DNA from 4 places in the Peribacillus sp. ACCC06369 genome. Region 3 is predicted to be linked to each of the others. Evidence: riboswitches for the same ligand, from Rfam matches in the RefSeq annotation. Region 3 holds a riboswitch; each other region holds the start of a gene.
The links. Region 3 has a riboswitch for cobalamin ahead of QUF78_RS11945 ((2Fe-2S) ferredoxin domain-containing protein). Riboswitches for the same ligand answer to the same signal wherever they lie in the genome.

Region 1: another riboswitch for cobalamin. It lies ahead of QUF78_RS06095 (ribonucleoside-diphosphate reductase subunit alpha); the one in region 3 lies ahead of QUF78_RS11945 ((2Fe-2S) ferredoxin domain-containing protein).
Region 2: another riboswitch for cobalamin. It lies ahead of metE (5-methyltetrahydropteroyltriglutamate--homocysteine S-methyltransferase); the one in region 3 lies ahead of QUF78_RS11945 ((2Fe-2S) ferredoxin domain-containing protein).
Region 4: another riboswitch for cobalamin. It lies ahead of QUF78_RS27055 (ABC transporter substrate-binding protein); the one in region 3 lies ahead of QUF78_RS11945 ((2Fe-2S) ferredoxin domain-containing protein).

The regions. Positions count from the first base shown of each region.
Region 1 covers NZ_JAUCEN010000002.1:1,078,985-1,084,312, reverse strand. The annotation lists gene QUF78_RS06110 (SulP family inorganic anion transporter) at 1-1,135, shown strand, start outside; gene QUF78_RS06105 (hypothetical protein) at 1,221-1,367, shown strand; gene QUF78_RS06100 (manganese-dependent inorganic pyrophosphatase) at 1,467-2,396, opposite strand; cobalamin riboswitch at 2,690-2,869, shown strand; gene QUF78_RS06095 (ribonucleoside-diphosphate reductase subunit alpha) at 3,010-5,307, shown strand.
Region 2 covers NZ_JAUCEN010000002.1:795,833-801,160, forward strand. The annotation lists gene QUF78_RS04635 (acyl-CoA thioesterase) at 1-351, opposite strand, end outside; gene metE (5-methyltetrahydropteroyltriglutamate--homocysteine S-methyltransferase) at 348-2,654, opposite strand; cobalamin riboswitch at 2,809-3,000, opposite strand; gene QUF78_RS04645 (potassium channel family protein) at 3,258-3,677, shown strand; gene bcp (thioredoxin-dependent thiol peroxidase) at 3,740-4,210, shown strand; gene QUF78_RS04655 (aminopeptidase) at 4,222-5,328, shown strand, end outside.
Region 3 covers NZ_JAUCEN010000002.1:2,273,771-2,279,098, reverse strand. The annotation lists gene QUF78_RS11965 (precorrin-8X methylmutase) at 1-394, opposite strand, end outside; gene cobK (precorrin-6A reductase) at 410-1,177, opposite strand; gene QUF78_RS11955 (sirohydrochlorin chelatase) at 1,174-2,097, opposite strand; gene cobJ (precorrin-3B C(17)-methyltransferase) at 2,116-3,771, opposite strand; gene QUF78_RS11945 ((2Fe-2S) ferredoxin domain-containing protein) at 3,786-4,154, opposite strand; cobalamin riboswitch at 4,304-4,493, opposite strand; cobalamin riboswitch at 4,699-4,894, shown strand; gene QUF78_RS11940 (hypothetical protein) at 4,878-5,048, shown strand; gene QUF78_RS11935 (energy-coupling factor ABC transporter permease) at 5,069-5,328, shown strand, end outside.
Region 4 covers NZ_JAUCEN010000002.1:5,324,886-5,330,213, reverse strand. The annotation lists gene QUF78_RS27075 (DNA topoisomerase III) at 1-910, shown strand, start outside; gene QUF78_RS27070 (hypothetical protein) at 1,128-1,295, opposite strand; tRNA gene QUF78_RS27065 (tRNA-Arg) at 1,793-1,866, opposite strand; gene QUF78_RS27060 (polysaccharide deacetylase family protein) at 2,071-2,952, shown strand; cobalamin riboswitch at 3,040-3,214, shown strand; gene QUF78_RS27055 (ABC transporter substrate-binding protein) at 3,394-4,359, shown strand; gene QUF78_RS27050 (FecCD family ABC transporter permease) at 4,364-5,328, shown strand, end outside.

The sequences.
Region 1 (5,328 bases), 1.2 Mb from region 3:
AATCGGGAAATTAATGAAGTTCATCCCAAAGCCAGTCATGACTGGTTTCGTGAATTCTTTAGCCATCTTGATTTTCACGGCACAGCTCACCCATTTCGTCGGCGAAACATGGATCATGTATGTCATGACAGCCGTTTCATTAGCTATCATTTATCTTTTTCCGCTGATCTCGAAAGTCATTCCTTCACCACTTGTCGCCATCATATTCATGACGATCGTTGCAGTTACTACGGGGGCTACGGTACGGACTGTTGGGGATATGGGGCAAATGACCGAAGCACTTCCGATGTTCATGCTTCCAGACATCCCTTTGACCTTCGAAACTTTGGCGATCATTTTTCCATATTCCATTGCCCTGGCGTTTGTGGGGTTGCTTGAATCGTTATTGACAGCTCAAATAGTCGATGGAATGACTGACACGGACAGTAATAAAAATAAGGAAGCCAAAGGCCAAGGAATTGCTAATATCATCGCCGGATGTTTTGGCGGCATGGCAGGATGTGCAATGATCGGTCAATCCGGTATCAATATTAAATCAGGAGGAAGGGGCCGACTCTCCACTTTTGTAGCTGGCGCATTCCTTATGGTATTAATCGTGGTACTGAATGACGTCCTTATTAAAATACCGATGGCTGCACTTGCAGCAGTCATGATCATGGTTTCAATCGGGACATTTGACTGGTCTTCCCTAAAGAGGCTCAATAAGGCTCCAAGGACGGATGCAGCCGTGATGATCGTGACGGTCCTCATTGTCCTATATACGCATGACTTATCAAAAGGGGTATTGGCTGGAGTGCTCTTGAGCATGATTTTCTTCTCAGCTAAAATTTCTAAAGTGGCTGTTGAGAAAACGGAAGACATCCATGCTAAGAAAATCACTTATCGTATTAGCGGACAAATATTTTTCGCTTCGGTCCAGGACTTTGTTTCGAAGTTTGATTTCAAGGAAAAAGCCGATGCAATCATCATCGACTTTTCCCTCTCTAAAATATGGGATGCTTCTGCAGTCGGTGCTGTTGATACGGTTGTCCTAAAATATCAGCTACGAGGTACACCTGTCCAGGTGCAAGGCCTCGATGAGGAAAGTTCGTTATTGCTGGAAAAACTCGCTACATCCGAAAGTAAAATTTCTTGAAGAAGTAAAACTCTGCTGAATAGAAACTTTTCAAACCGACAAAATAGATAACATGAAATATTTCCTTTTGAAAGGAGCGAAAAGCATGACATCCGAGCAGGATTATACGGCAGCAAATCTGTCACCAGATTTATTGAATGAACTGAAAAGCTTTGAAAGCAAACTTGGCGAGGAAGCCAATAAAGAACTGATTGTCATCGCCTATGAAAAAGAAAAGGAAACTTTGAATTAAGAAAAAAGACTCAAACACCTTTAAATGGATGGTTGAGTCTTTTTTTGCATGTACAGAAAAAGGATGCCCACGTTTTTAATGAGCACCCCTTTCCCTATATTATTTACTGAATACGCCCGTTAAGACCGGCACGATTTGTTTTTTACGCGATACAACGCCCTCTAAGACGGCGATGTTATTGTTTAATGAAACGTCATATGCTTTTTCCACTGCGTTGGCTGCTTTACCAAGAGCCAAGGCAACAGAATCATTGGTCAGGATATCCGTTACTACGAATAGGAATAAATCCAATTCCTTCACAGCGATGACCGATTCAATGGCTGCTTCTAGTTCGGCTTGCTTAGCAAGGACTTCGTTCGGATCAACAGCATTGACCTGAGCTATCTCCACTTTAGCCATGCCCATGGAGAATTCTTTTGCATCAAGAGTGATAAGCTGGGCAATCGTTTTGTCGCTCAAGTCAGCTCCCGCCTTCAACATTTCCAAACCATATGTTTCAGCGTTGACTCCCGCAATATCAGCCAGTTCCATAGCTGCTGCAACGTCTTGCTCCGTGCAGGTCGGCGATTTGAACAATAAAGAATCCGAAATGATGGCAGACAGCATAAGACCTGCAATCGCTTTTGGGATTTCAACGCCGTTTTCTTTATAGATTTTATTTAAAATGGTTGCCGTACAGCCAACTGGTTCCGCACGGTAATATAAAGGATCGCTTGTTTCAAAGTTAGCGATGCGGTGATGGTCGATAACTTCCAACACACGTACTTGGTCAATATCTTCAGCACTTTGCTGGCGTTCATTGTGATCGACCAGGATCACGCCATCAGCTTCCCCTGCCACTTTTTCCACAAGACGAGGAGCTTCGAATTTGAAGTGGTCCAACGCATATTGAGTTTCACCATTCACTTCACCCAGACGAACTGGTTCAGCGTTGATACCTAACTGCTTTTTCAGATCTGCATAAGCGATTGCTGAACAGATTGTGTCTGTATCCGGGTTTTTATGTCCAAAAACTAATACTTTTTCCAAGATTTTATCTCCTTTTTCATAAATATTTTTCCGCGAATCCCCTTATCGCAATAAAGGAGAGCCACCTTTACTATACACTTTATTTTAACACAAAATCCCCTAAATTCAGCGCTTGAATTACCCATTCCCCAATAAAATCTTTCATTCTTTCACCCTCTACCTTCTCTTTGTCAATAGATAAGGGTTGGTTTTTCTCAAATATATTAGTTGAATTATCATCGTATATGGCTTACGATAATATAAGCAGAAATACTAGATATTGATTACATAAACAACACCAATAACTATATATAGATTTTTTTGTAATCCAAGGTGCCAGCGATGGCTGAAAAGGGAATCCGGTGCGAACCCGGAACTGTCCCCGCAACTGTAAATGTGACGAAATGAGAAACCACTGTATAGCTCTCTATACGGGAAGGACTCAAAGTAGGATGATCATGAGTCAGGAGACCTGCCTTGAATTTTTCACGTTTCTTATTCTTCGGGGATTGAGATGATGAAACGATAGCATAATGGCTATTTTTTCATGGCTCTTTTATTCTATCGTTTGATCCGCTCAATTCATTGGGCGGTTTTTTTTTATTTTAGCGGAAGTTTACAAGGAGGATTATTAATGACTCAAACATATAACTCTACCATAAGTGAAAATGACACCGACACGAATTCCATCCAGCTTGAGATGTTATCGAAGGAATTTGAAGGCCGTCTCGATATGGAAAAGTTCAAGAAGCGTTTTACAAAATGGCTTGATCGCAAAAGTGACTCAACCGAAGAACAGGCATCAAAGAAACTGATTCAGCTCGCTCTGGAAAGTGTCGATATCGATGCTCCCGATTGGACGTTCGTTGCTGCAGCAGAACTGTTGAATGCGATGTATAGGGATGCACAAGCCAATCGAGGTTATGAAGGCATGAGTTATGGCCCATTCTATGAACTGATCACGGAACTCTCCCAACTTTCAGAAGGCCAGCGTTACCCCATCTATAAATCAGAACTGCTCTCTTCTTATACGAAAGCGGAAATTGAGGAATTGGGTTCGGTGATCGACCCGGAAAAGGATAAATTATTTTCTTACATAGGCATCTACTTATTAAACGATCGCTACCTAGCCCGCCCAAAAAAGGACAAGGTCTACGAACTGCCCCAAGAGCGCTTCATGATCATCGCGATGGAAATCATGCGATTGGAAAAAACGGAGCACCGCCTGCAACTTATCAAAGAAGCTTACTGGGCAATGTCCAACCTTTATATGACTGTTGCGACACCTACACTCTCCAATGCAGGAAAAACGCATGGACAGTTAAGCTCTTGCTTTATCGACGCAATTGAAGATTCCATTGATGGTATCTACCTATCTAACTACGATGCCGCAAAAGTATCAAAATTCGGCGGCGGTGTCGGTCTTTACGTTGGTAAGATCCGCTCGCTTGGTTCCGATATCCGTGGTTTCTCTGGAAATAGTTCCGGCACGACTCCTTGGATTCGACTGTTCAACCAGACAGCTGTCAGTGTCGATCAACTGGGGCAACGTAAAGGTGCCATCGCGATTTACTTGGATGCCTGGCATAAAGATATCATGAGCTTTCTTGATTTGAAGACGCAAAACGGGGATGACAGATTAAAAGCCCATGATATTTTTACGGGTGTATGCATTCCTGATTTATTCATGGAGGCTGTACGTGACAGAAAAGAATGGTATCTTTTCGATCCGCATACCGTCAAGCAAACCCTTGGATTCTCACTTGAAGACCTCTACGACGAGAAGAAAGGCGAAGGAAGCTTCAGGAATCATTATGCACTTGCTGTCGAGGCCGCAGAAAATGGTTCGCTTCCAAACTATAGCTTTGAAAAGATCAATGCGATGGACATCATGAAAAGCATCATGATTTCTCAATTAGAAGAAGGCGTACCATATATGTTCTACCGCGATGAAGTGAACCGGAAGAATCCAAATAAACATAAAGGTATGATTTATTGTTCTAACCTTTGCACCGAGATTGCTCAAAACTTAAGCCCTTCGACGATCACCGATGAATACGAAACAGAAGATGGAGATGTCGTTGTTGTTCGTAAAAGCGGCGATTTCGTTGTCTGCAACCTTTCATCCATTAACTTGCCCCGTGCGGTGAGCAGCGATGTTTTGGAAAGGTTGATTCCCATTCAGATCCGGATGCTGGATAACGTAATCGATGTGAATAATCTTCCGGTCAAGCAAGCATCCATCTCGAACAAACGTTACCGGGCAATTGGTTTAGGAACGTTTGGATGGCATCATTTACTTGCCACACAGAATATTTATTGGGAATCGGATGAGGCTGTTGAATATGCCGATGCATTATACGAAAAGATCGCTTACTTAACGATCAAGGCATCCAATGAATTGGCTAAGGAAAAAGGAACGTACCCATATTTCGAAGGATCGGATTGGCATACAGGGGAATATTTCGAACTGCGTGACTATACGGATCAAAAATGGATGGATTTAAAAGCAAACGTCCAGGAACACGGGACCCGTAATGGATATCTAATGGCCATTGCCCCCAATTCATCGACCGCCAAGATCGGTAATTCCACGGATGGGATCGATCCTTTGTATGAAATTGAATTTTACGAGGAAAAGAAAAACTTTAAATTCAAGGTGACCGCACCAGGCTTGACGCCAAATACGTATGAATATTATAAAAAGACCCGATTTAATTTGGATCAACTGGAAAGCATCAGGCAAAATGCTGCCCGCCAACGCCATATTGACCAAGCAATCAGCTTTAATCTGTATGTACACAACACAATCAAAGCCAAGGTCCTATTGGATATACATTTAACCGCTTGGGAATCCGGGTTGAAATCAACATATTATGTTCGTTCAACTTCTTCCGAATATGACAATGCCTGCGAAAGCTGTTCAAGTTAACGACAACCATAACCCAGTAAT
Region 2 (5,328 bases), 1.5 Mb from region 3:
AGCGCGTGCCGTAAGCTGCTTTTCACCTGTTAATAAGTTCTCACGCTCCACTTTCACGAATACCTCCATTGATGTGCGATGGGCACAAGTGACATAAGCTTCAAGGTTAATTGCGTCCCCTGTCTTGATGGGGGCCAAAAAATCAAAAGAGTCGCTTGAAGCAGTCACAACGGGTTTTCGGCAATGGCGCATAGCTGAAATACAGGCTATTTTATCAACATAAGCCATTACTTTCCCGCCAAAGATGGTATTATGATGGTTCGTATCCGGTGGAAAAACAAGGTCGGTTAGGAAAGTCCGTGACTGCTGTGTTGGATGGGCATTTGATAAGCCGCTTTCCTTTTCAATCATTTGCCTGTTGTTTGGGCTAACAGATTTTCACGGACGATTATTGCTGCTTCGACCATGTTTTTCAGGGAAGCGACGGTTTCCGGGATACCCCTTGTTTTCAGGCCGCAGTCGGGATTGATCCAAAACTGGTCTTTATCTAATATCTTGATGCCCCGTTCAATCATATCGACCATTTCTTCCACTGCTGGAACTCGGGGACTGTGAATATCATACACACCCAGGCCAATACCTTTTTCATAAGTTTTTTCCTCGAATGCGGAAGCAAGCTCTCCATGGCTACGGGATGTTTCGATGGAAATTACATCGGCATCCAAGGAAGAAATGACATCCATGAAACTGTTGAAGTCGCAATAGCACATATGCGTGTGAATTTGCGTTGTATCCTCCACGCTTGATGTGGATATCAAGAACGAATTCACAGCCCAGTTCAAATACTCATCGCGATCGCTTTTTTTCAATGGTAGACCTTCCCTAAGTGCAGGTTCATCAACTTGGATCATTTTGATTCCTGCCGATTCCAATGCAATGACTTCTTTTTCCAAAGCAAGTGCCAGCTGGTAGCATACATTCTCCCTGGAAATATCATCACGGACAAATGACCAGTTCAAAATCGTGACAGGACCTGTAAGCATTCCCTTTACGGTCTTCTTCGTAAGTGATTGTGCGTATACACTTTCCCTGACTGTCATCGGTTCGATGAAATGGATGTCGCCATAAATGACTGGTGGTTTTACGCAGCGAGACCCATAGGATTGTACCCAGCCCTTTTCTAGAAAGACAAATCCGCCTAACTTATGACCGAAGTATTCAACCATATCCGTCCGTTCGAATTCCCCGTGTACGAGAACGTCCAAGCCGATTTCTTCTTGAATGTCGATCCACCTGCCGATTTCTTCGTTAATGAATGTTTCATATTGCGCAGCGCTCCATTCTCCTTTTTTGAATTTCCCGCGTGCTTGCTTAACTTCAAATGTCTGGGGAAAACTACCGATCGTTGTTGAAGGTAGAAAAGGCAATTTGAAAAATTCCTGTTGTTTTTGGTAACGTTCTTTAAATGGCAGCTGACGTCCAACATGCTCTGATTTAGCCTTTTCGACACTGGATTGTACACTCTTATGATTCCGTGCATTTGAACTAGCTAACGTCTGAACCGTTAATTTATTAGCATCGACCTTATCGGCGATTGCTTCAAAGCCCTGATTATTCCCTTTGACCAAGAGTGTTATTTCTTCAAGTTTCTCATCGGCGAAAGCAAGGGTTTCTTTCACTTCTTTTGAAACGGCGGTTTCATTACGAACGGTCACTGGAACATGAAGCAGGGAACAAGAGGGTTGAAGCCAGATTCGGTCTTCGGCTACTTTTTTCTTTAGAGTGTCGATCAATTGAATCTTTTTCGATAAATCAGAAAGCCAAATGTTTTTTCCATCAATCACACCTGCACCAAGCACTTTGTCCTTCGGGAAGCCGGATGCTTCAAGATTACTTAGATTCCTTCCTTTATCATGTACAAAATCAAGACTGATTCCCTGAACTGGTAATTCGATGACTTCTTGGTAGTGTTCCACGGCATCAAAGTATGTTTGCAGCATGATGTTTAGGTTTGGTGCTGCTTCATTCAGTTTTTCATAAAGGTAAGTAACAGTTTGCATATCATCTTTGGAAATGGATGAAACAAGAGAAGGCTCGTCCATTTGAATCCACTTCACGCCTTCTTGCTCCAACTCCTGCAGGATTTGCGTATATAGAGGAAGCAGGCGCAGGATTATGCCAGGGATATCTTGTTTTTTGAAGCCTTTGGAAAGGGAGATGAAAGTATAAGGTCCGATTAACACGGGCTTCGTTTCAATCCCTAGCTTTTCCTTGGCTTCCCGATATGCTACAAGTGGTTTATTTTCTGTTAAAGTCAGCTGTGGCAGTTTTAATTCAGGGACGATATAGTGATAGTTCGTATTGAACCATTTCGTCATTTCGGAAGCGACCTCATCATTGTTCCCGCGAGCCATTGAATAATAAACGGAAAGGGGAACGCTTCCGCCTTCATAGGCAGAGTAACGTTCAGGAACAAGACCGAACATGACGGACATATCGAGCATTTGATCATAGAAAGTGAAGTCGTTGACAGGAATGATATCAATGCCTTGATCTTTTTGTTTTTGTAAGTTGCCTAAACGGATGGCTTTTAGTTGTGCCGTAAATTTTGGTTCATCGATTTTCCCAGACCAATATGCTTCCAATGTACGTTTCCATTCACGATCTTCCCCGATTCGCGGGTACCCCAAATTACTGCTTTTCAAAATTCTCATCCTCCTACTTTCCTTTGATTTGTTTAAAAACAATAAAAAAAGCACCCCTAACTGTCAATAAGAGAAAGTTAGAAATGCTTAAAATAAAGAGACATGCAGAATGCCCCTTATAATTATAAGGTCCCTAACACCTCCCTATCTCCCGTAGGTTAAAACAGTGTTGTCGAAATAGGCAGGTCTCCTGACTTAGGGAATATCATTAGCAGCGAGCCTTCCCGATCCGTAGATCAGTGGCATATTGGATGGCGCTAACATTCCCATTACAGTGGCGGGACCGTGCCGGAATCAAACCGGGCTTCCCTTTTAATCCTAATGAAAATTAGGAACCTATTTCCACATATGAAATTTCACTAAACCTGCTGATAAACTGATTGCAGGTACCAAATATTTATAAAATAAAAACTATTATAAAAATTTAGATAATCTTAACATATCCGACCAAAAGGGTCAACATGAAAAAAATCGGGAAACGTTCCCGACATTTTGACAAATGCCTTTAGGGTGTGTGAGTGATAAGGCTGAAGTCTGTTCCTAAAAAAGAATATATTGTTAGGACAGGGAGTATGTATAAAGGAAGTGGCGTTTTGAAATGGGGCGTAGGGGATGACTTTCTACATCTTGATTGCAGGAATCATTTTTTGCATGGTGATGAGCATTCGGACGTTATTTCTTGTTGAGTCGGGAGGAAAGAAGTTTTCTCTGGAGGATATGCTGTGGCTTGGCAATTTATATGCGACGATATTAGTTGGATTTGCACTGATTTATTTATTATACGAGCTTCAGAATCATTCGGTGATTCTTGATATGGGCAATCGATTGGATGGCACATTCTATGAACAGTTGAAGACTTCTTTTTATTTTAGCGCGATGACCATGTTTTCTGTAGGGTATGGAGATATAGCCCCAATTGGAATGGGCAGGATGATAGCTACCATTCAGGCTTTCATCGGGTACACACTCCCGGCAGCGTTCGTGATTCGGACGGTGATCGATCTGGAGCATAAAGATAGGAAGGATAAATGAAAGTTGTGTTTCTTTCGATTATTGGGTACTCTTACCATAATGAAGGAAATGGAGGATTCAATATGACTGTTAAAATTGGAGAAAAAGCACCTGATTTTCAACTCCCTGCAAACAATGGTGAAATGGTTTCCCTATCGGATTTTAAAGGGAAATACATCGTTTTATATTTTTATCCAAAAGACATGACGCCAGGATGCACGACGGAGGCCTGTGATTTCCGGGACCACAATGAACAATTCGAGGAATTGAACGCTGTCATTATTGGTATAAGCCCAGATCCGGCGGCACGTCATGAAAAATTCATCGAAAAACATGGATTGCCTTTTCTGCTGCTAGCTGACGAAAACCATGAAGCGGCTGAATCATTTGATGTGTGGCAATTGAAAAAGAATTTCGGCAAGGAATATATGGGCATTGAACGTTCAACTTTCCTGATTGATAAGGCAGGTAAAATAGTCAAGGAATGGCGTAAAGTAAAAGTCAAAGGCCACGTCGAAGAAGCGCTTGAAACTCTTCGAGACCTAGAAAAATAAGGGACAGGCAGATGAAGGATGAACGAATAACGAAGCTTGCGGCCAGGCTGATTCATCATTCGATACAATTACAGCCAAAAGAGAGAATCCTCATCCGGGGCCATATCAACACGAAACCATTGTTGAAAGAGCTGATTGATGAAATATACAGGGTGGGTGCTTATCCATATATAGAACTCGAAGACGATGAGATTAGCCGACATCTGTTACAAGGGAATGTGAAGGAACAACTTGATACATCGTCGCAATGGGCTTTGAAGAAGTATACGGATATCGATGCGGTCATCATCATCACCAGTGAAGAAAACGACGTGGAAATGACTGATGTTCCCATCGAGAGGCAACGTATTCAAGGGGAAGCTATGAATTCTCCCACTCTTTTCTATGTAAACAACCGACGGTGGGTCTTACTTAAATATCCCACCAACGCATCAGCGCAAAAAGCCGGCATGAACTTCGACAGGTACCAAGACTTCCTTTTCAAAGTATGCACTATGGATTACGGGAAAATGGAGGCGGCATTTAAACCGTTAAAGCAATTGATGGAACGGACTGACAAAGTCAGGATCGTTTCACCGGGGACAGATCTGACTTTTTCCATCAAAGGTATGCCGGCCATCATATGTGCCGGCAAAAAGAATTTACCTGATGGGGAAGTGTTTACGGCACCCATAAAAGAAAGCGTCAATGGAAGGATATCCTTCAACGCACCCACAACCTATGAAGGAATCACCTTTAGTGACATGGAATTAAACATTGAAAAGGGGAAAATCATTAAAGCCATTTCCAATCAACCTGCCAAAATGAACCGGATTCTGGATATCGATGAAGGGTCCCGTTTTATCGGGGAGTTCGCAATTGGAATCAATCCATACATATTGGAACCTATGGACGATACATTGTTCGATGAGAAAATAAGCGGGAGTCTGCACTTGGCTCTGGGACTTGCCTATGGAGAAGCGGATAATGGAAACCGTTCATCTATACACTGGGATATGGTCTTGATCCAGCGTCCTGAATATGGCGGTGGTGACATCTACTTTGACGATGTGCTGATCAGAAGGGATGGAAATTTCATATTGCCTGAATTACATGCATTAAACCCAAATTCATTAAAA
Region 3 (5,328 bases):
CCTTTACGGCTTTTTGCATCGAAATGATCGCTCTTGTCGTATTCAAACGTTTTGCTTCGACCATCACATCTGGATCTGAAATGTAGCAATGAACGTCCCCGCCGTGTTTTTGAAATCTTTTTTTGCCTGTACCGCTCTCGATCATTTGCACATCCGCAATGACATGTCTACCTTTGCGAATGGCTTCCACACCAGCTTGAATGGCATTTGGATGGACGATGACACTTCTTCCCAATTCAAAATCAGCTGAAGCATGAATGACCCGGCGGACGATCTTCCATTCATCCTCAGAAAAATCATGATCGCCCATTTCTTCAGCTATCATTGAAAAACTATAATCATATATTTTGTCTGGATCTACCGTTAGTGGTTTGAAATCCGTTTTAAAGTCCATCTTGCATTCCTCCTATTATTTATTCAACTGATTATTCAACTCGGCAATGACATGATCAAAACTGGAATGAACATTTTGATAGTCAACATCTGGCCTTGATATCATAATCGTCTCTATTCCACATTCCAACGCGGCTTCCAATTTCTCATCAACCGCACCGACCTTGCCACTTTCTTTCGTTATCATCAATGTGACGCCATACTGTTTATATAGGGCTTTATTTAATTCTTTGGAAAATGGACCTTGAATCGCAACGATATTTTTTTGTTCAATGCCTAGCTGCGCACATTTTTCCATATTATCCATGCGTGGCAGCATTCTTGCTATGACTCTGGTATTCTCGAGTCCTACCAATTCTTTTGCGAACACCGCTAGGGTTTTACTTCCGGTCGTGAGCATGATGACTCCCCGTTTTGCAGCAGCCAGCTTGGAAGCTTCCTCATAATCACGGACAACTATCAATTTGTCATTCTGAAACCGTTGGCTTTCACGCTCATAACGAATATAAGGAACATTTGCTGCCTTTGCTCCGTTAAGAGCGTTTTTGGATGCTTCTTCCGCAAATGGGTGACTTGCATCAACTACAGCCTGAAAACCTTTTTCAGAGATTAAAGAGGTCATATCCTCTGCAGTTAATCGGCCAATCCGGGTGGATATCCCTGCATCTTGCAAACTCTTCGCCGCCGACTCGGTTACAACAGTTGCCAAAACCTTGAATCCCACCTGCTGCATCTCAATCGCTAATTCCCGCGCATCACTTGTACCCGCCAAGAACAAAATCATTTTGACGTACCCACCTCTTGCCCATCGTGCTGATGGTCGTGGTCATGATGGTCGTGGTCATGATGGTCATGGTCGTGATGGTCATGGTCGTGATGGTGATGATGGTGGGCATGTCCATGTTCCTCGACATATTTTCGATAGTTTTCCAAATCACGTGCCCCACTTGATCTGCCTTCACTAGCTTCAATTACTCGTTCTTGCAGAATGTTCTGTAAGGTTGGATGATACCCAAAATACTTCGCCAAAATAAATTCCCGATCAAGATATTGCTCTTGATAGCCTTTCAGCATATCCTCCATTCTTTCCATTAACACCCCCGTGAAGAGGAAATATGGCAGCATCACTATTTTTTTTGCCCCCAACCGGATGCATCGTTCAATGCCTTCATCAACATGCGGGTCCGTTACACCCATGAACGCTGTTTCGACCCATTTAACGTTTAATTTTTCCCATAACAATCGGGAAATTTTATATATATCACTATTTGCATCAGCATCACTGCCTCCTCGGCCAATTAGCAATATTGCTGTCTCAGCCTGTTCCGAGGATGTATCGAAGCCGGCTTCCTCAAGTCGGTCTGTCAGGATCGTCAATACATCATGGTGGACCCCGATCGTTTGACCATATGTGAATTTCACTTCTGGATATTTGGTTTTCCCATCCTCTATTTCAGCTGGGATATGTAATTTCGAATGTCCTGCATGCAACAAAATGATCGGTATGACGATAACTTCCGTAGCCCCTCGTTTTACACAATTATCAATGCCTTTTGATATATTCGGTGTCGCAAATTCCAGGAAGCACGTTTCTACCAAAAAACTGTCATCCATTGCCGGAATCATATTTTTAATAAAATGAACGACTTCTTCGTTTCCCGAAGCCAGGCGGCTTCCGTGTCCTACAAACAAAACTGCTTTCATTTACTTTCCCCCTCTTGATTAGTCTTCACAAGGCGCAGGCTCTATGTTTATTTTGGGAGCAATGTCCTGATAAGAAAAATTCTGTATCTTTTTTGAACGTTTGAAGTATTTAAAAAGCCGCTCATTTGGATGGGCATTTTGCTTATACTCCCCGACAATGTCCGTAATCAATTCAACAAGCCGTTCCGGTTCAATGCCTTCAGCTACCGGCTGACCTGGATGGGCCGTTCTTCCAACCGGTTTAGCTCCAAGAAATAAGTCGAACTTCCCTTTTCGGAAAACAATCCCGATGTCATCCATCACGGCACTATAACAAGCCATTCCACACCCATTAAATCCGATGTTCAGTTCCTTAGGCATTTTCATTCCGCCAAGCACCCGGTGTATTTCATCCGCATATGGTATGGATTCCGCTTTTTCACCATCACAGAAATCACAGGCTTTTAATGTCAGTACATCTCCAATCGGCGATAATAGAAAGTTTGCTGATTGCAATTTCCCCGTAATGACTTCCGGGTCCGTTGTCGGGATCTTTAAAACGATCTTATGATTTGGCGTGTATTCCATCGTTCCCTTTTCCCCGACAACTTCCGCAAGTGTCATCATTTGTTTGGGAGTGAATTGTTTATTCGCCACACCTGGACTTACGGCAAGTTCGAATACCGACTCCATTTTTTGCTGGACAATCGGCTTAATTGATTGCTGAACGGTTTGACCCTTCACTCTTGACAAGGCTTCCATTGCCATTTCAAAAGAAGCGGACTTCTTTTCTGGTGCTTTTGTAAGTAATCCAACTCCTCCAGCAGGCTCTGTTAAGGTTTCTTGCATGGAATCGGCTTCTTGATCTAATGCCCACGGTTCTGCTTCTTTTTGCAGACGCTGATGCGGCTTCAATGTTTGCTTTTCCGAATTCAATGTATATTTCCTCTGATAACCTCTTGGTGTGATGATTTTGTCATCGTATAAGAAGGTGGATGAATTACCGATAATGACGGTGGTCAACATTCCAATATCGTGATTCAACATATCTTTCAAATTGGTTATGACAATATCCTGCCGATCGCGATAAGCACTTTTCACCAACCCGACTGGTGTATCTGGCGAACGGTAGCGAAGGAGAATTTTCTGTGTTTCAACAATTTGCCTAGTCCGCCTGCCGCTGCGCGGATTATAAAGCGCAATGACAAAATCAGCCATTGCAGCTGCTTCCACCCTTTTAGCGATTAGGTCCCAAGGAGTTAAATGATCACTGAGGCTGATCGTACACGAATCGTGCATGACTGGTGCCCCAAGTAAAGACGCACAAGAGTTGATTGCAGAAATACCAGGAATGACTTCAATGCCCACTCCAGTTTCTTCTTTCCAACCTTTTTCAATCAATACTTCATAAACCAACCCTGCCATCCCGTACACTCCGGCATCCCCACTGGAAATGACAGCCACTTTTTTTCCCAACTCCGCTTGTTTTACTGCTTCCTGAGCACGTGATACCTCTTCAGTCATCCCCGTACTAATGATCGTTTGATCTGTAAGCAGTCCCTGAATGAGTTCAACATAAGTTTTATAACCAATGATGTAGTCACTTTCTTGAAGGGCTTCGACAGCACGTTTGGTAATGTGTTCAAAATTCCCTGGTCCAAAGCCCACGACGAATAATTTACCGTTTGTACTCATTAAGACATCTCCTTTTACGATTTGTTCTTTGAAATACCCGTATGAGCAGGAAAATCCGGATTAGGCGTCATTTCCCCATCACTGAATTGGTAGATCATCTGTGGAACATATTCCCCATCTTCGATATTGCTGACAATCTCCCGACCGAAATCAGGCGTATCCACTCTATACCATTTCCCTTGGGGATAGGCAATCACAACGCAGGCATCCTTACATCTTCCGTTACAGCGTGTCCTGGTTGTATGAATTTTCAAATCCAGTCCCTTTGAAGTAATTTCATCACGAATCGCTTGAGTTACTTCTTCCCCGCCCTTTTTCATGCAACTGCTTCCATTGCAAATCAACAAATGCGTATTTGTACCCTTCAAGTTCCAAGTAGTCATCTTCTTCCTCCTGAGTTCAGGGAAAAGGCAAAATAAAAAACCTTAACATAAGAGTCAAGGTTTAAAAAACTATATGAATGAGGAGCCCTCCGCAAATATGCTGAATCTCCCAAAATCGTCATAGTCCTTCTACCTTTCCCTCCGAAAAGTATCATACAATTTCAAAAGCAGGTTTCCTGGCTTACGCTTCATTTTACTTTGTCCCTTCCCGGCTTTAAGCCAGTGGTTATCGACAAATTCATCAGCGTTTACAGTAGCGGGGGCTGCATCGGATTTTCACCGATTTCCCTATTATCCCTTGCATATTCACACAAGAGCACTTTTAAAATGAAATATTTGGTTTTATTATACAATTATAGCTAACCTTATCTATCATATAACAACTTTAGCAAAATTCAATAGTTTATTCCGACTGTTTAGAAAAGTTTAATAGTGTAAATCCAGCCATAAGCCTTTCCTCTCTGCAATCTTAGTCAAAAAAAAAAAAAAAGAGAGTGTAGCTGGAATTATTTCTTTATGGTACACTATACGAGAATTTTCGAAATAATTACATAAGTTTTATGGTGTTGAATTTCTCGGAATTCAGCTTAAAAGGGAAGCCGGTGAAAGTCCGGAGCGGTCCCGCCACTGTAAAGGGAAGTCCTATTACGTTAACATTAATCCACTGTCAAATGAGATGGGAAGGATGTAACGGGACAATGAACCTAAGCCAGGAGACCTGCCATGAAGCGTGAAACTGTTTCAGCCTACGAGGATGGGTGTGCGGATCAGGCAGAATGGCCCATATTGGTTTATGCTGCAAAATTCCTGTTCATTACGCACTTCTTTCTTTTGAGAGAAGTGCTTTTTATGTTGGGCGCCGCTTTTCTTCTAAAGTTTTGGCAGAAAAATTAAAGGTGTTGAAAGGAGAAAGAATGAAAAGAGTCAATTGGAAAATTCTTTATTTTGTCATTTTACTGCTTCTTGTCCCAAAACGTGCGATGGCCATGCATATCATGGAGGGCTTTTTACCAATTGAATGGGCCATATTTTGGTGGGCCGTGACCCTTCCATTTCTAATCTTGGGTTACCGGTCCATTAGGTCCAAAGTAAGGGAAAACCCAGAAACAAAAATGATGCTCGGTCTATCGGGTGCATTCGTATTCATATTATCTGCCTTGAAGATTCCTTCCGT
Region 4 (5,328 bases), 3.1 Mb from region 3:
GAAATCTGGCTGGAAGGAAGTCTATGATCACCAATTCGACGAGGAAGAAGCTAAAGATGGCCTTGCTGAGCAACTGCTTCCGAACGTTCAAAAAGGTGACAGTTTATCCATTTCGACTGTGAAACAAACAGAGGGTGAAACGAAACCACCGGAGCCGTTCAATGAAGGGTCGCTTCTTTCGGCAATGGAAAATCCTGCTCGTTTCATGGCAGGGGAAAGCAAGGAACTCATCAAGACTCTGGGTGAAACTGGAGGGATTGGGACTGTTGCAACACGTGCTGACGTTATTGAAAAATTGTTCAATAGCTTCCTGATTGAAAAGAGAGGGAAGGGCCTTCATGTAACTTCGAAAGGTAAACAACTCCTTCAATTGGCACCTGAAGACTTACGATCTCCAGCACTGACAGCTCAATGGGAGCAAAAGTTAACAGCGATTGCCAAAGGACAGCTACCAAAACAGGCATTCATCGGCGATATGCGCACCTATGCCAAAAATATCGTTCAAGAAATCAAAAATAGTGACCAAAAGTTCAAGCATGATAACGTGTCAGGAACGAAATGTCCTGATTGCGGCAAGCTGATGCTTGAAGTGAATAGTAAAAAGGGAAAAATGCTTGTCTGTCAGGATCGTGAATGTGGCCACAAAAAAGGTGTTTCACGTGTAACAAATGCCAGATGTCCACAATGTCACAAAAAGATGGAAATGCGCGGTCAAGGAGAAGCACAGACATTCACCTGTAAATGCGGTTTTCACGAAAAACTTTCTTCTTACAATAAACGAAGAGGGCAAAATAAAAATCAAAAAGTATCAAAAAATGAAGTCTCCAATTATATGAAAAAGCAAAATAAAGAAGAGCCGATCAATACTGCCTTAGCGGATGCTTTGGCCAAACTGAAATTCGATAAATAAAAGAAAATGGTCCTTCACTTTAAGCTTAATAGTGAAAGGGCCTTTTTTTTGGGGGGTATTTGCATGGGGCGGGGTGGGCAAGTTCATTGTGGGCAGGTCCATCTTTCCAGACAAAAGATTGCCGCTTGATGAAGTGGCGAAATCCATATAAAAGTAAAAGACAGCAGAAAAGGATGGAGCATTCGCTCCATCCTTTTCCATATATCACTGCTTAGGGTTAAATTTCATTCAGTACGGTGCCGTGTAATTCATATTCAAGTGTTTCGTCAGTTGTATGTGTGTATTTATCCGTATCTGCTAGTGTAAGCGTACTAAATGTCTGCTGATCACCCGGACTGAAAATTGCTTCATCATTCTCTGGATTCCATAGGTTGTAAATACTCATGATCAGTATCCTCCTCCTTTGGGCGAGAAGACTAGTAATTCCCATTTTGGTTATCGACTAACTCTTCAATTGACTCTAACGCTGATCACCGGGACTAAACACCGCTGCGTCATTCTCTTTGTTCCATTGGCTTCTGATTGTACTCATCGTGCACATCATCTCCTTTGGTGAGAATGTCTTACAGTATTTATCTACCCGGATGGGACAGGTTAAAACATATATTTCAAAAAAATATTACTTTTCTGCGGATATATATATCGAAAAACATCATTAATTAAAACTTCTCTTTAAACAGAGTCAAAAAGTTGAAAGAAAATTAAATGGTTAATCTCATAATGTAATGTTCGCCGATACTTCCGACTTTTCTCATACCGGTATCTAGAAATCCGACCTTTACATTGGAAGCCCCTCAAAAACCTAAATAGGTAAGGCCATACCAACAGAAAAACCCTGTTACGACGCGGAGATACCGCATTGTAACAGGGTTTTAAAATTAGCGTCCCAGATAGGAATCGAACCTACGACCTACAGCTTAGGAGGCTGTCGCTCTATCCTGCTGAGCTACTGGGACATATAAAAAAAGTCGACGACCTATTTATTATATTTCTTATAGGCAAACTTTTCAAGTTAATAGCAATAATAATTATGAAAAAATCATCTAAACGCTTAGCGGGTCTCTTATTTCTGCTTTTTCCTTTTTTTTCGTTAAATGGAATACTTTATTATTGGTTGGTTTTCTGGTACTATTATACTAGAAAAAAATAGGAGAATGATAGTGGGAAAATACAGAGTTTTACTGTTTGTGGCATTGCTGGGGATATTAATTTTACCTGCATGCTCACAAGGGATTTTAGAGGGTATAGGCACAAAGAGGGCTGCGCCGATTGCGGAAGATGACATTGAAGTGGTTGAGGCAGCGGAGAATGGCACCGGACAGGATTCAAAGGACGAACCGGAACAAATCGATACGAGAAACTGGATAAGGGCCGATTCCGCGGTTCAGTTTCCAATATTGATGTATCATAGCATTTCTGAAGGTAATGGCCTTCGGGTTCCAAGAGAGGAATTCCAATCCCAAATGACTTGGCTTCGGGAGAATGGTTACTATACATTATCCCCTAAAGAAGCATTCCTCGTTTTAACCGAAAATCGGATGCCAAGTGATAAGTGCGTCTGGCTTACTTTTGATGATGGCTATACAGATAACTACACGGAGGCTTTCCCCATATTAAAAGAATATGATATGAAAGCAACCATCTTCATGATCGGGAAGTCCATTGATAAAGGTCATCACCTGACTGAAAATCAAATGTTGGAGATGAGCAGGAATGGGATTTCAATCGAAAGTCATACTATCAACCATTTGGAGTTGAACCGGATGACGGCAGAGCAGCAAGAAGCGGAAATGGTTCAGTCGAAGGAGCTATTCGACCGTATCCTCGACCAGGACACGACAGTAATTTCCTATCCGGTTGGCCGGTATAACGAAGAAAGTCTATGGGTGTCAGAAGAAGCTGGATACAAGATGGCAGTCACTACCGAACCTGGAGGAGCTTCAAGGGACCAAGGGATGCATTCCCTGCATAGGGTTCGGATTTCACCGGGATTATCAGTCGAGGGATTTGCGTCCCTGATTGAAAATGCTTCTAATCATTGAAGATGGACGGGTCATTTCGAGGCAAGTCAGAAAAATCATATAATAATCGATTCTTACATGGTGTATAATGAAAGGCAGTGAAAATTATATACATATGAACGATTTGGTGTCTTAATGACTTAAAAGGGAAGTTGGTGAAATGCCAGCGCGGTCCCGCCACTGTATATGGGAGCCAACGGATGTTTACCACTGTATGAGATATGGGAAGGTGCCGTTGACGATGACCATGAGCCAGGAGACCTGCCAAAATTCGTACACCTGTAACCTACGCGGATGGGAAGGTGTGTGGCAGACCCTAAAGAGTCCGTAATTATATTGTTGCCATACAAGCATCTTCCGTTTAACGGGAGGTGCTTTTGTTTTGGGGTGCATCTTCCGATAATGCGTTTTGTTCATTAGGTGTGAAGAAATTAAAAGAAAAAAAGATTGTGGGGAATGAAAATGAAGAAGATTTTTGGTCTGATACTGGTGATGTTGCTGACTGCAGGTATGATGGTTGGCTGTAGCGATGCTACTAATGAAGGAAAAGAAAAGCAGGAAACGAATCATGCCAAACAGGAAGTTTTCCCGATTACGATTAAAGATGCAACAGGCGAAAAGGTGACGATAGAACAAAAACCGAAGAAAATCGTTTCGTTGATACCAAGTAATACGGAAGTTGTCTTTGCACTTGGCTTGGGTAAAAAGGTTGTTGGTGTTTCCGACTATGATAATTATCCGGAAGAAACGAAAGAAATTGAAAAAGTTGGCGGAATGGAAATGAACACGGAGATGATTGTCTCCTTGAAGCCCGACCTTGTTCTTGCCCATGCATCCAGTGCCCATAATTCGAATGAGGGTTTGCAGCAGCTTAAGGATGCTGGAATTGCTGTCCTCGTAGTCAATGATGCACAAAGCTTTGACCAAGTCTATGATTCTATTGATATGATTGGACAGGCAACAGGGGAACATGATAAGGCAAACGGAATCGTTACGGACATGAAAACGAAGCTCAAGGATATTCAGGAAAAAGCCAAATCCGTAAAGGAAGCGGATAGGAAGACCGTTTTTGTGGAGGTTTCACCGTCACCTGAGATATATACACCTGGAAAAAATACCTTCATGAATGAAATGCTTCAAATTATTTCAGCGGAAAATGCAGCTGCTGAACTGGACGGATGGGCAAAAATTGATGAAGAGTCTATGATTGCTGCAAATCCGGATGTCATCATTACAACGTATGGTTATTATACAAAAGATGCAGTAAGTCAAGTGAAGGGCCGAAAAGGGTGGCAAGACGTAAATGCTGTGAAGGATGACCAAGTCTTTGATGTCCATTCCGACTTGGTGACCCGTTCCGGTCCACGCTTAATAGAGGGAGTAGAGGAACTTGCCAAATCAGTCTATCCGAACCTATTTGACAACTAAATGGATGATTGCTTATTTGATTGCGTTATTATTTTTGTTATTCGCAATGACGATAGGCATTTCCTTTGGTTCGGTGCCAGTACCGATTCCTGTACTATTACAAATTATCGGCAAGGAGATTTTTCATTTACCGATTTCAGCTGATCCGGATGTAATGCTTACGAATATTGTGATGAACATCCGCTTGCCGCGTGTGTTGCTAGCGGGTTTTGTTGGGGCATCACTTGCGATTTCGGGAGCGGGGTTTCAGGGCCTGCTCCGGAATCCGCTCGCTGACCCTTACACATTAGGTATTTCATCAGGAGCATCAGTCGGTGCCGTATTGACAATATTCTTGAATATATCACTACCATTCATCGGTTTATATACTCTTCCGGCATTGAGCATCGTGTGCTCAGTGCTCACGATGTTCTGCGTACTGGCTTTTGCAAAAAAAATGGATCGATCGATGAAAGTGGAAACGATCATTTTAACGGGAATCATTTTCAGCTCGTTTTTAAGTGCCTTCATTTCATTGATGATTGCGCTGACTGGTGATGAATTAAGACAAATCATCGGCTGGCTGATGGGAAGCGTTTCAATGCGCGGCTGGAATTATATTGCAATCATTTTGCCGTTTTTTATTATTGGTTCGTTGATCTTGATCATGAATACGAGCGAATTGAATGCGATGACTTTCGGGGAAGACCGGGCAAAACACTTAGGTGTTAATGTTAAGCGGCGGAAAATGTGGATTTTGATAGCCGGTTCGGTGTTGACAGGGGCAGCCGTTGCCGTTTCAGGGGCGATTGGCTTTGTAGGATTGGTCATTCCTCATTTTGTCCGAAAGATTTGGGGACCTGACCATAAACATTTGCTTCCGTTGTCATTGCTGGTAGGAAGCGGATTCCTAATATTGGCGGACTTTGTAGCACGGTCGATCATTGCCCCATCGGAACTGCCAATCGGGGTGATCACTTCACTTATCGG